Regions from separate parts of the Rhizobium sp. N731 genome, predicted to be linked through region 3. Evidence: riboswitches for the same ligand, from Rfam matches in the RefSeq annotation. Region 3 holds a riboswitch; each other region holds the start of a gene.
What was found. Region 3 has a riboswitch for cobalamin ahead of cobU (bifunctional adenosylcobinamide kinase/adenosylcobinamide-phosphate guanylyltransferase). Riboswitches for the same ligand answer to the same signal wherever they lie in the genome.
Positions count from the first base shown of each region.

Region 1 (4,324 bases), 130 kb from region 3:
GGGAACTGCTGTTGACGGCTGCAGTGTCCGCCTCCGGGTGCAATGCTGTGCCGACTTACCTGACGGAAGATTACCTGCGTCTTCTGGATAAAATCTCGAAAATGCGCTAGGAATTGATCCAAGCTTATTAAGAGAAACACGTTAAGAGACAAGGTACGGCGGATGGACGCCACCCTTGACCGATCGACACTTTCTCATTCCCGGACAACGCCGTGAAACGCCGACACCTGTCTCTTGCTCTTGTGCTTGCGCTGGCATCGCCGGCCGCCGCACAAAGCAGCGCTATTTGCAATGACTTGCGCGGTCGCCTTGCCGACCTACCACGATCGATCGGCAACAATAACGGTCCGGAAGCGCGCCAATATGCCAGCGCAATCGCCGAGCAAAACCTCGAATTGCGCAAAGTCCGCAACGATCTGCGCAGCTATGGCTGCACCTCAGGCAGCATGGTCGTGATCGGCGGTGAGAATGCCGATTTTTGCGCCGAGCTTTCTGACGCCGAAGCCCGGATGATCGATAATATCCGTTATCTCCAGGACCGCCGCAACGAGCTGCGCAGCCAGGCCGGCGATGACGACGCGCGCCGAGAATTGACGGCGGCACTCGAACGCAATGGCTGCAACAGCGAAAATTTCTATGCCCCGACAGAGCGCAGCGCCAGCGAGCCCGCCCCAAGCGTAGAGGAACAGGCGATGCGCACCGACACATTCATCCCGCTCGGCGGCGGTGAAGAGGCCGATCCGCGTTATGGTCTGCCGAGGACCGAAATGTTTTCGCCGGTCAGCACCATCTGCGTTCGCAGCTGCGACGGCGGCTTCTTCCCGATCAGTTCGAACACCACCTCGGTCGATTTCGGCCGCGATGCCCAGACCTGCGCCAAGATGTGCCCCGACATCGAGACCGAGCTCTTTTATCGCGACGTGACCAGCACCGAAGCCTCGAACATGATTTCGGCCGCAACGGGTGCGCCCTATAGCGCCATGAAGAACGCCTTTGCCTACAAGAACCGCGCGCCTGGCGAAAAAAATTCCTGCGCCTGCAATCTCACCGCCTATTACGAGGAGATGCGCGGCAAGCAGGCCCTGAGCGAACCGCCGCAGCAGGGCTCGATCACGACGGTCCGCACCAATCCGCCGGCGAAAGATACCGCGGCAGCATCAGCCCCGCCGCAGCCATCCGTTCCCGAACGTCCCTACGACCCCACGCAGAACAAGGTCCGTCAGGTCGGCCCGCAATTCCTTGCCGGCGACCAGGGCTCGATCGACCTTGCCAATCCGGCAACGGCGGGCCCGCAACCACAACAGCAGTAATCGCTAAGGGTCGTTGCGTCCCCATCCATCATGGAACACGAGTTCCTCGAGCGGTAGCCGCTGCCGCCAACCTTTGACCGAGAGTTCCGGTTCATCATAAAGCCGGTCGACAAAGCCGGCACAGAGCCACGCGACCACCTCGATATGCTCGGGTATGCCGAGAATTGTTTTCAGGTCGCCTTCACGAAAGATGCTGACCCAGCCGATGCCGACCCCTTCGGCGCGGGCCGCAAGCCAGAGATTCTGGATTGCGCAAACGGTCGAATAGGAATCCATCCGCGGATTGTGCGTCCGTCCCAGCACCACGCTGCCGCCGCGGGTGGGATCGCAGGTCACGCATATGCCGAGCGGCGCCTCCACGATGCCTTCGAGCTTGAGGGAGCGGTACGCCTGCCGCCGTTCGCCGTCGAACATCAGTGCCGCCTCTTCGTTGGCCTTTGCAAAAGCGTCCCGGACACGCGCGCGCACGGATTCGCTTTTCACCAGGATGAAGTTCCACGGCTGCAGGAAGCCGACGGAGGGAGCGTGATGGGCGGCCGTCAGAAGCCGCGCCACGACATCGTCCGGCAACGGATCGGGCAGGAACTGGCTGCGCACGTCGCGTCGGGTCATGATCGCGTGATACACGGCCTCGCGTTCGGCCGGAGAAAAACCGGATGCCTCCGACAGGGCATCCTCAACAAAGGGTCGCATCGTCAAATCCCCAACAACGCAACCGCCCGCCGTCCGCGCGGGTTGGGTCTATCTTGCCAGGCCGGTCTTCTGACTTGGCGTCATCCGTCTGCCGCAGCCTTCCCGGCAAAAGCCAGTGGCATGATGAGGCGGCGAGCGTCGGCCTTACAGCGTTGGGCACGTTCCGGTCTTGCACCGGATTCCCGATTCTCCCGCGTGAAAGCGGGCACCTGACGAGGTATCTATTTCAGGAAAGCGCTTCGCGGGCAAGCGGAGGCAGCCGAGCCCGAGGAGGCCGTTAGGCAAACAGCGATTTTTCCGCCTGACATGCCGGTGAACAGGCGGCGGCTGGTCACGACCACGCTCGCAAACGCATTAGAGACTGCTGCACGCCCAAGCCCTCTTTCGGGCCGCAGATTCTGCGTGACAACGGAAGGCCGCCACGCTAAACACGCCGCATGTCGATCACTTCTGTCTACGCCTCGCGATTTTATTGGTACCGCTGCTCCCAGCGGATGCGGGCCCGTGCGTAACTGAATTCGACGCGACGACCACCCGAACAGCCGCTAGTCTACCTGGCGGCTTTTTTTGTTTCCGCACGGTATGACCAAACAGGAGCCACACCGTGCCCGATACCATTGATGATCTGCGTATCCTCGAAATCACCCCGCTGACCAAACCCGCAGATATCATCGCGGAAATCCCCCGAACCGTTGCCGTCAGCGAGACGGTGACCAGCAACCGTCATGCGATCCATCGGATCCTCGAGGGAGAAGACGACCGCCTGATCGTCGTCATCGGCCCCTGCTCCATCCACGATCCGGTTGCCGCACGCGAATATGCCGCGCGGCTGGCCGAGCAGCGACAGCGCTTCTCCAGTGATCTGGAAATCGTCATGCGCGTCTATTTCGAAAAGCCCCGCACCACGGTCGGCTGGAAGGGTCTGATGAACGACCCGCATCTCGACGGCAGCTACCGCATCGAGGAAGGGCTTCGCATTGCCAGGCGCCTGCTGCTCGACATCAACGCAATGGGCCTGCCCGCTGGCGTCGAATTCCTCGAGACGATCACGCCGCAATACATTGCCGACCTTGTCAGCTGGGGCGCGATCGGCGCGCGTACGACCGAAAGCCAGATCCATCGCCAGCTCGCCTCCGGCCTCTCCTGCCCGATCGGCTTCAAGAACGGCACCGACGGCGGCGCTCGCGTCGCACTCGACGCGATTATGGCCGCATCACAACCGCATCACTTCCCGGCCGTTACCAAGGACGGACAGGCGGCAATCGCCTCGACAAAGGGCAATGAGGACTGCCACATCATTCTGCGCGGCGGCAAGCGGCCGAATTACGAGGCGGCCGATGTCGAAGCCGTCACAGCGGAATGCCTTAAACTCGGCGTCGCCCCGCGCATCCTCATCGACGCCAGCCATGCCAACAGCGGCAAAGACCCGATGAACCAGCCGCTCGTCGTCCATTCCGTGGCCTCGCAGATCGCCGCCGGAAACTATCATATCAAGGGCATGATGGTGGAAAGCAACCTCGTCGCCGGCCGCCAGGATCTCGTTCCCGGCAAGCCGCTGGTCTACGGCCAGTCTATCACCGATGGCTGCATCGACTGGAACATGTCGGTGACGGTATTGGAAGACCTGGCGAAAGCCGCTGGCGCGCGGCGCAAGGCGGCAGCGGCTTAATCAGCCGGGAAATAGCGCACATAAGCGAATTCTTCGCCATCAGGAGACCAGCAGGGCACATTGATCGTGCCCTGCCCACCGAAAAGTTCGAACAGCGTTTTCAGGTTGCCGCCATCCATGTCCATCAGCCGCAGCCGCACGTCGAGATCGCGCGGATGATCGAAAACCGAGGGGTCATAGGACAGGATCAGCACCTTGTCATTTTTCGGCGACGGATGGGCGAACCAGTTGCCCTGATTGTCCGACGTTACCTGCTCGAGGCCCGTGCCGTCGGGGTGGATACGCCAAATCTGCATCAGCCCGGTGCGGCTGGAATTGAAGTAGATCCATTGTCCGTCGGCCGAATAATCCGGTCCATCGTTGCGGCCCTCGCCATGCGTCAGCCGCGTTTCGGCGCCGCCGTCGACGGAGATCGTATAGATATCGAAGAGGTCGTCGCGAATGCCGCAATAGGCGAGCTGGCGGCCATCAGGCGACCAGCCATGCCAGTAGGAGGGCTGGTTCCGGGTGACGAGCCGCGGCGTTCCGCCTTCGATCGGCAGGATATAGATGGCCGACTTGCCGAATTCGGTCTTGTCCGAGATGACGATTTCGGTGCCATCAGGTGAAATGCCGTGATCATTGTTGCAATTGACGGCAAAGCCCGTATCGA
Region 1 covers NZ_CP013601.1:2,427,413-2,431,736, forward strand. The annotation lists gene AMK02_RS11955 (DUF2865 domain-containing protein) at 213-1,310, shown strand; gene bluB (5,6-dimethylbenzimidazole synthase) at 1,314-2,003, opposite strand; cobalamin riboswitch at 2,046-2,231, opposite strand; gene AMK02_RS11965 (3-deoxy-7-phosphoheptulonate synthase) at 2,608-3,672, shown strand; gene AMK02_RS11970 (TolB family protein) at 3,669-4,324, opposite strand, start outside.
Region 1: it holds a riboswitch for cobalamin, as region 3 does, so the genes downstream of both, bluB (5,6-dimethylbenzimidazole synthase) here and cobU (bifunctional adenosylcobinamide kinase/adenosylcobinamide-phosphate guanylyltransferase) in region 3, are expected to answer to the same signal.

Region 2 (4,324 bases), 1.3 Mb from region 3:
GCGTTCCACGTCGTAGGGCGAGAACAGGTACATGTCCTCATTGTTCCTGGCGAGTTCGAAAGTGATATCGGGCACGACGACGCCGAGCGACAGTGTCTTGATGCGGATTTTCTCGTCGGCATTTTCCCGCTTGGTGTCGAGAAAGCGCATGATGTCGGGATGATGGGCGTTGAGATAAACCGCGCCCGCCCCCTGGCGCGCACCGAGCTGGTTGGCATAGGAGAAGCTGTCTTCGAGCAGTTTCATCACCGGGATGATGCCGGAGGACTGGTTCTCGATCTGCTTGATGGGCGCACCGGCCTCGCGGATGTTCGTCAGCGACAGGGCCACGCCGCCACCGCGCTTCGACAATTGCAGCGCCGAATTGATCGACCGGCCGATCGATTCCATATTGTCCTCGACGCGCAGCAGGAAACAGGAAACCAGTTCGCCGCGCTGCTTCTTGCCGGCATTGAGAAAGGTCGGCGTCGCCGGCTGGAAGCGGCCGGAAATGATCTCGTCGACCATGTCGCGGGCAAGGGCCTCGTCGCCCCGCGCCAAGGTCAGCGCCACCATGCAGATGCGGTCCTCATAGCGCTCGAGATAACGCTTTCCGTCGAAGGTCTTCAGCGTGTAGCTGGTGTAATATTTGAAAGCGCCGAGGAAAGTGGGAAAACGGAATTTCCTGGCATAGGCCTGATCGAAAAGGTCGCGGACGAAATTGAAGGAATATTGGTCGAGCACCTCCTGCTCGTAATAGCCCTCAGTGACGAGGTAATCGAGCTTTTCTCGAAGATTGTGAAAAAACACGGTGTTCTGGTTCACATGCTGCAGGAAATATTGCCTGGCCGCCATGCGATCCTTGTCGAGTTGGATCTTGCCGTCATCGTCATAGAGGTTCAGCATCGCGTTCAGCGCGTGATAATCGAGCGTTTCAGCCGCCTTCAGCGGTTTTGCGCCCGCATCCCGCGTCAGATTTGTTCCCGTGTCCAAAATCGTCCCATCCCGTCTTTGACATTGGCGACATCCTCGGCCGTTCCCAGAAGCTCGAACCGATAAAGGTACGGCACCTGGCACTTGTTCGAGATGACATCGCCGGCTAGCCCGTAGGTCTCGCCGAAATTGCTGTTGCCCGCGGCAATCACGCCGCGGATGTTGGAGCGGTTTTCCGCCTCGTTGAGGAAACGGATCACCGGCTTGGGCACGGCTCCCTTTACGATCCCGGGGCCGCCGTCGCCGCAATAGGTAGGCAAGATCAGCACATAAGGTTCGCGGATATGGATGTCCTCAGCGCCAAGGGGAATGCGCGCCGCGCGCAGCCCCAGCTTCTCGACGAAACGATGGGTATTTCCGGATCGGCTGGAATAATAGACAATCAGCCCCATCGCTTTTCTCAGCTCAGGAAAGCGCGCTGATCATGTCGGGTCGGAAACCCGCCCAATGCTGGCTGCCGGCAACCACGACCGGAACCTGCATGTAGCCCATGCCGCGCACACGATCGAGCGCTTCGGTATCCTGGGAGATATCGACGATTTCATAGTCCACGCCCAGGCGGTCGAGGGCGCGGTAGGTGGCGGTGCATTGGACGCAGGCCGGCTTGCTGTAAACGGTAACGCTCATCATGTTCCTCGTGATGTCAATGGATTCAGGACGCAGGGCTGGATCGGGCGCCGTACGGCGTCCGGGACAATGCTTGATAATGATGTGGCAAGGTTGGCGCTTTAAACGCCTGATATCATCCCTCGCAGGATGTGCGCGGGCGACGGCCTTGATGTTCTCGACATGACTTCAAACCCCGAAGTGCTCATGCGGACGTTCGGGGCAGCGCAACAGGCGCGGATCATTCCGCCTTCGATCACGCGACCTTCCGGACACCCCGCCCGTGGACGTTTCGTTCAAGGCAGGTCTCCTGGCTCACGGGTCGAAGCACTCTGCCCCAGCCTTCCCAAGGCATCATGCCTCAGTGACCTGAAATCGGGCAGTTGCTCGCCGCTTACAGTTGCGGGGGCAGCTCCGGCATCGCCGCGCCATGATGGCGCCACGCACCGTATTCCCGTCTTAGCCCTCGATCCTCACGAATCGAGGGAACCTCGAACACTAGATATAGTACGCGAATCCGAATTCACGTCAACGGATGGTTTGTGCATTGCGTTACGGCAGGTTTGAAATCGCTGTATTCCTGTGAAAAACAGGGATAACGAAAGCTTAACGAAAACAGGCCGTGGAGAAGGCCTCGACGTGAACCGGCCGACAAGCTGGCTCCTAGGCTGCTGACAAAGCACTGCAACCCGCGACGTCATCCTCGGCCTTGTGCCGAGGATCTGAGCACGTCCAAATAAGCATCTGAAAATTAAACCGTTTTCCTGCCTAAAATTGCGGTGGTTAGACGCTCGGCACAAGGCCGAGCATGACGGAGGAGACTTTGTCAGCAAACTGAGAGCCGGCAGATGGCCCGCTCCGCTATTTTCGATTCCCGGGTAGGCCGGAATCGGCAGTCTTCCCGCCGCCAGTCGGGTTCATACCTTTATCCGAAGCAATCGCAGCGCATTGATCGTCACCAGCACGGTGGCGCCGGTATCGGCGAGGATCGCCGGCCAGAGCCCGGTAATGCCGGCGATCGTGGTCACCAGAAAGAAAGCCTTCAGCCCGAGCGCGATGGTGATATTCTGCAAGATATTGCGCATCGTGCGCTTGGAAAGCGCGATCATCCGCGCCACGTCGCCGACGCGTCCGTGCAGCACGGCGGCATCGGCCGTCTCCAGCGCCACATCCGTGCCGCCACCCATGGCGATGCCGATGTCGGCGGCGGCGAGCGCCGGCGCGTCGTTGATGCCGTCGCCGACCTTGGCGACGACGAAACCTTCACGCTTCAATTCACCGACGACCCGCTGCTTGTCCTCGGGCATCATCTCGCCGCGCCAGTCGATACCGAGCATGCCGGCGACGGCGGCCGCCGTCCGCTTGTTGTCGCCCGTCAGCATCATCGCCTTGACACCGGCCGATTTGAGCGCCGAGAGCCCCACTTCGGCATCCTCGCGCGGCTCGTCGCGCATGGCGATCAGGCCGGCCGCAGCGCCATTGACGAGCAGCACCGATACGCTCTTGCCCTCATCATTGAGCCCTGCAATACGCGCCTCCTGTTCCGCGTTGAGCGCCCCACGCTCGCGTGCGGCAGGCGGCGACAAGAGATCCACTGTCTCGCCGCCGACCTTGCCGGTGACCCCCTTGCCCGGCAGCGCTTCCAGTTCGAAGGCGGGCGGCACGGGCACGCCGTCCGCTTTGGCGCGGTGGAGAATCGCCAGTGCCAGCGGATGGCTGGAGCCCTGCTCGAGCACAGCCGCGCGCGACAGGAGCTGCGCCTCGCTCAATCCGAAGGAAAGGATGTCGGTGACCCGAGGCTTGCCTTCCGTCAGCGTGCCCGTCTTGTCGAAGGCGACCATCGTCACCTTGCCGAGCGTCTCCAGGACCGCGCCGCCCTTCATCAGCAATCCGCGCCGTGCGGCCGCCGACAGCGAAGCGGCGATCGCCGCCGGCGTCGAGATGACGAGGGCGCAGGGGCAGCCAATAAGCAGGATGGCAAGGCCTTTGTAGATCCATTCACTCCACGCGCCGCCGAAAAACAGCGGCGGAATGACCGCGAACAGTGCGGCGACGACGACGACACCTGGCGTGTAGTAGCGCGAAAACCGATCGATGTACCGCTCCGTCGGCGCCTTCGATTCCTGCGCTTCTTCCACCAGCTTGACGACGCGAGCAATGGTATTGTCGGCAGCGGCTGCCGTGACGCGAACCCTGAGCACCGCATCGCCATTGACCGTACCGGCATAGACGACGGCATCGACGCCCTTACGCACCGGCGTGCTCTCGCCCGTCACCGGAGCCTCGTCGATCGCGCTCTCGCCTGATACGATGACGCCGTCGGCAGAGATGCGGTCGCCGGGACGAACCATGATGACCGCGCCGACGGCAAGACTTTCCGCCGGCACCTCGCGCATCTGCCCATTGTCTTCGAGCAGCGCGGTCTTCGGCACCAGGGCCGTCAGCGACTGGATGCTTTCACGCGCCCTGCCCGCCGCCACGCCTTCGAGCAGCTCGCCGACGAGGAACAGGAATACGACCGTTGCCGCTTCCTCGCCCGCATTGATGATGACGGCGCCGACGGCGGCGATCGTCATCAGCATCTCGATCGAAAACGGCGTGCCTGACAAAGCCGCCATGACGGCTCGCCGCGCAATCGGCAGCAGACCGACCAGTATCGCGACCAAGAAGGCATAGGACGCGATCGCCGGCACGAGATGGCCGACGGCATAGGCGACAATGAGTGCCGCACCCGAAAAAATGGTCA
Region 2 covers NZ_CP013601.1:3,894,350-3,898,673, forward strand. The annotation lists gene nrdE (class 1b ribonucleoside-diphosphate reductase subunit alpha) at 1-972, opposite strand, end outside; gene nrdI (class Ib ribonucleoside-diphosphate reductase assembly flavoprotein NrdI) at 951-1,364, opposite strand; gene nrdH (glutaredoxin-like protein NrdH) at 1,378-1,599, opposite strand; cobalamin riboswitch at 1,862-2,087, opposite strand; gene AMK02_RS18875 (heavy metal translocating P-type ATPase) at 2,496-4,324, opposite strand, start outside.
Region 2: it holds a riboswitch for cobalamin, as region 3 does, so the genes downstream of both, nrdH (glutaredoxin-like protein NrdH) here and cobU (bifunctional adenosylcobinamide kinase/adenosylcobinamide-phosphate guanylyltransferase) in region 3, are expected to answer to the same signal.

Region 3 (4,324 bases):
AACGAGGGCGGAGACGACGACCGGGGTCAACGACACGATGGTATAGGTGCCGATGATCAGCTCGAAGGCGTAGAAGGCGCCCGTCAGCGGCGCGTTGAAGGCGGCGGCGATGGCGCCGGCCGCGCCGCAACCGACGAGGATGCGCAGGTCCGAGCGGCGTAGCTGCAGCTTCAGGCCGAATTTGGAGGCGATGCCGGCGGCGAGCTGGGTATAGCCGGCCTCCAGGCCGACGGAGGCGCCGAAGCCGTTGGAGATCAGGTTCTGTACGGCAACGATGATGCTATCGGTCAGGGAGAGGCGGCCGCCATGCAGTGCGTTCGCCTCGATCGGGTCGACCATTGGTTTCTTGCGCCGTTTGGCGAGGACCAGGAGCAGTAGGCCGAGCAGGGCGCCACCGATGACGGGGGCGGTGAGCAGCAGCATCTTGTCCTCGATGGCAGACGCGCTCAGCCTGTCGCTGTCGGCGATGCCGAAAACAAGCTGGTGCAGTTGGTTGGAGACATAGCTCATGCCGGTCACGGCAAGGCCCGAAGCGATGCCGACGATGGCGCCTGTCAGCGACAGGCCAACTTCGCTGCGGCGCGTCAGCGCACGCAGCCGCCCCGGATCGAAGAAAACACGCAGCGTGCGCAGGCGGCGCCGATCCAATTTCATAAGCATGGCTAGACAACTAGGCGAGGAGAGGCCGGGTCAAGGGCGGAGGTGCGGTTGCCTTGCAACGCAATTGCGGCGAAAAGCCGACCGGCGGGTCAAATATTTATGACGTAAGCATCTGATAAAAGACGATATTTCCGGTAGAGTCAGCGGTGTTGGCTGGCCTTTCGCGCAACGTTGCGGGAAGGTGTTTGCGAAGGTCGGTTGACTTCACCCGCCGGCTTGCCTAACCATCCGAGGAATAACGGATGGTTCCGGATCGGCATTTCGCTTTCCGGATGAAAAGGGAATGTGACGGGGCGGACCCACATCGGGCGCCTTCATCACAGCCGACCCCGCGACTGTAGAGCGGTCAGGGTCTTCCATCCGGCATCGAACCCTTTCGGCTGGCGGGCTGCAATCGTGCAGGCGGGTGGGATGGGCGACATGCCGGAAAAGCCACTGGAAATGCATGGTGATCAACCGGGGTCGGACGCCTCTATCTCTACGAATCGTCCACCTTTTCATCGAGGCAGCCGGGAAGGCGAGGCAGATCCGCTGGCACGATCAGGGGCGACCGGGCTTCCGGTTCGCCCCGATCGCCGCCGATAACCGCGAGCCAGGAGACCTGCCTTCCGTGCCGGGCGAAAAGCCCAACCCTGGGCAAGAGACCCGCTGCCAGCACGGAGGTTGTTTTGGCTGAACGAACGAATTCAGTGCCGCCTGCGGTGGTGCGATACAGTGGCGGCGGTGCGGTGATTTCGGACGCTTATGTCGAGTATGCGGGTGTCACAGCCTCGACGGCTAACGGCCACATCTTCTCTCCGAAGGCCGCTTCAGTATGACCACCACCCTCATCCTCGGCGGCGCACGCTCCGGCAAATCCCGTTTTGCCGAAAATCTCGTTATGGCAAGCGGCCTCGAGCGCCACTACCTCGCCACCGGCCGTGCCTGGGACGAGGAGATGCGGACGCGTATTGCCCAGCACAAGGCCGATCGCGGCCCCTCCTGGACGACGCATGAGGAGCCCCTCGATCTCGTCGAGAAGCTTACCGCCATCGACCGCGAGAGGCGCATTGTGCTGATCGACTGCCTGACGCTCTGGGTGACCAATCTGATAATGGAGGAGCGAGATATCCCAGCGGAGTTTACGGCGCTAGCCGATTTCCTGCCTAGCGCCAGGGCGCGGATCGTCGTTGTTTCCAACGAGGTTGGCCTCGGCATCGTGCCTGACAATCGAATGGCGCGCGATTTTCGCGATCATGCCGGACGGCTGCACCAAATAATCGCGGCGAAGGCCGACGAAGTCTATTTCATCGCGGCCGGTCTGCCGTTGAAAATGAAGGGTTGAAGTTCCATGAACCAGCAGAAAATCCCCGCAACCGTCATCACCGGCTTCCTCGGCGCCGGCAAGACGACGATGATCCGCAACCTGCTCACCAATGCCGGCGGCAAAAAGATTGCGCTTATCATCAACGAGTTCGGCGATCTCGGTGTCGATGGCGAGGTGCTGAAGGGCTGCGGCGCGGAGAATTGCAGCGAGGACGATATCATCGAACTCACCAATGGCTGCATCTGCTGCACCGTCGCCGACGATTTCATCCCAACGATGACGAAGCTTCTGGAGCGCGAACAGCGGCCCGACCATATCGTCATCGAAACCTCCGGCCTCGCCCTGCCGCAGCCGCTGGTCGCCGCCTTTAACTGGCCTGATATCCGCACCCAGGTGACCGTCGACGGCGTCATTACGGTGGTCGACAGCGCGGCCGTTGCCGCCGGTCGTTTCGCCGACGACCATGATGCGGTCGAGGCGGCGCGTAGCGAAGACGACTCGCTCGATCATGAGAGCCCGATCGAGGAGCTGTTCGAAGACCAGCTCACATGCGCCGATCTCATCGTGCTCAACAAGACCGACCTGATCGATGGCGATGGCCTGGGCCGCGTGAAGAGCGAAGTTGCCTCCCGCGTCGCCCGCAAGCCGGTCATGATCGAGGCCAGGAATGGCGAGGTGCCGGCCGGCGTGTTGCTCGGCCTCGGCATCGGCACGGAAGACGATATCGCCAACCGCAAGTCCCATCACGAGCTGGAGCACGAGGAAGGGACGCCGCACGACCACGACGAATTCGACAGCTTCGTTGTCGAACTCGGCGCCGTTTCCGATCCGACAGGCTTTGTCGAGAAGCTGAAGGGCATCATCGCTGAGCATGACGTGCTGCGCCTCAAGGGCTTCATCGACGTTTCGAACAAGCCAATGCGCCTGCAGTTGCAGGCCGTCGGCAGCCGCATCGACCAGTATTTCGACCGCGCCTGGGCAGCGGGCGAGGCGCGCCGCACGCGCCTTGTCGTCATCGGCTGGCACGAAATGAACCAGGACGCGGTGCGCAAGGCGATCGAAGCGCTCATTCAGGGATAATCGATGCATCTGCTTCTGGCCCAGCAGGGAACGATCAGCGACGGCGAGGAGGCGATCGACCTCGGCCAGTCGCCGGGCGATATCCTGTTCCTGTCGGCTGCCGACACCGAGCTTGCCGCGATCGCGGCCGCCTATCGCGAGTGTGAGGGGATGTCGCATTCGCTGAGGCTCGCGAACCTGATGAACCTCAAGCATCCGATGTCGGTCGATACCTATGTCGAGCGAACGGCCCGGCATGCCAAGCTGATCGTCGTGCGTGCGCTCGGCGGCGCCAGCTATTTCCATTATACGCTGGAGGCGCTGCACGCCGTTGCCGCCCGCAACGGGGCACTGATTGCGGTATTGCCTGGCGATGCCAAGCCGGATGCCGGGCTGGTTCCTTTCTCCAATGTTGACCTCGACGATCTCAACGCGCTCTGGGCCTATCTGATCGAAGGCGGCGACGCCAATGCGCGGGATTTTCTCACTTATGCATCGGCGATGCTGTCAGGGGCGGAGAAGCCGGCGCCGGCCGCGCCTTTGATGAAGGCTGGCATCTGGTGGCCGGGGCGGGGGCTGGTTGGAACTGAGGAGTGGAAGAGGCTGGTTTCTGGCACTTCTGCGGAAACACCCCCCTCTGCCCTGCCGGAGACCTCCCCCACAGGGGGGGAGATCGGCAAGGAGCGAGACCGTCGCCCTGCATCAGTTGTTTGGAGAAGCCCTGTCGGCGACTCGATCTCCCCCCTTGTGGGGGAGATGCCCGGCAGGGCAGAGGGGGGTACCGCACGCGCGGACGAAGATAAGGGCGAACATTCGACGGAAAAGGTGGATACCGAACTTACGATCCGCTCTATCGTCGCCATCGCGTTCTACCGCGCCCTCGTCCAAAGTGGAGAAACCCGACCCATCGAAGCCCTGATCGAGGCGTTGCAAGCGCAGGGCCTGCACCCGCTGCCGGTCTTCGCCTATAGCCTCAAAGACCCCGTCTCCAAAGGAATCCTCGAATCCATCTTCGCCGACCTCAAGCCCCATGTCGTCATCAACACCACAGGCTTTGCCGTCTCCGCCCCTGGTGCCGATCGCGAGCCGACCGTGCTTGAGGTCAATGACGCCATCGTGCTGCAGGCAATCCTGTCGGCCTCGTCGCGGGACGCCTGGGAGGCTTCGTCTCAAGGTCTATCGGCGCGCGATCTCGGCATGAATGTGGCGCTGCCCGAAGTCGACGGGCGCGTATTGGCGCGGGCGGTGTCCTTCAAGACGGCGGCGCGTTACGACGCGGCTATCGAGGCGAACATCGTC
Region 3 covers NZ_CP013601.1:2,557,387-2,561,710, reverse strand. The annotation lists gene AMK02_RS12625 (chloride channel protein) at 1-660, opposite strand, end outside; cobalamin riboswitch at 887-1,035, shown strand; gene cobU (bifunctional adenosylcobinamide kinase/adenosylcobinamide-phosphate guanylyltransferase) at 1,475-1,984, shown strand; gene cobW (cobalamin biosynthesis protein CobW) at 1,991-3,046, shown strand; gene cobN (cobaltochelatase subunit CobN) at 3,050-4,324, shown strand, end outside.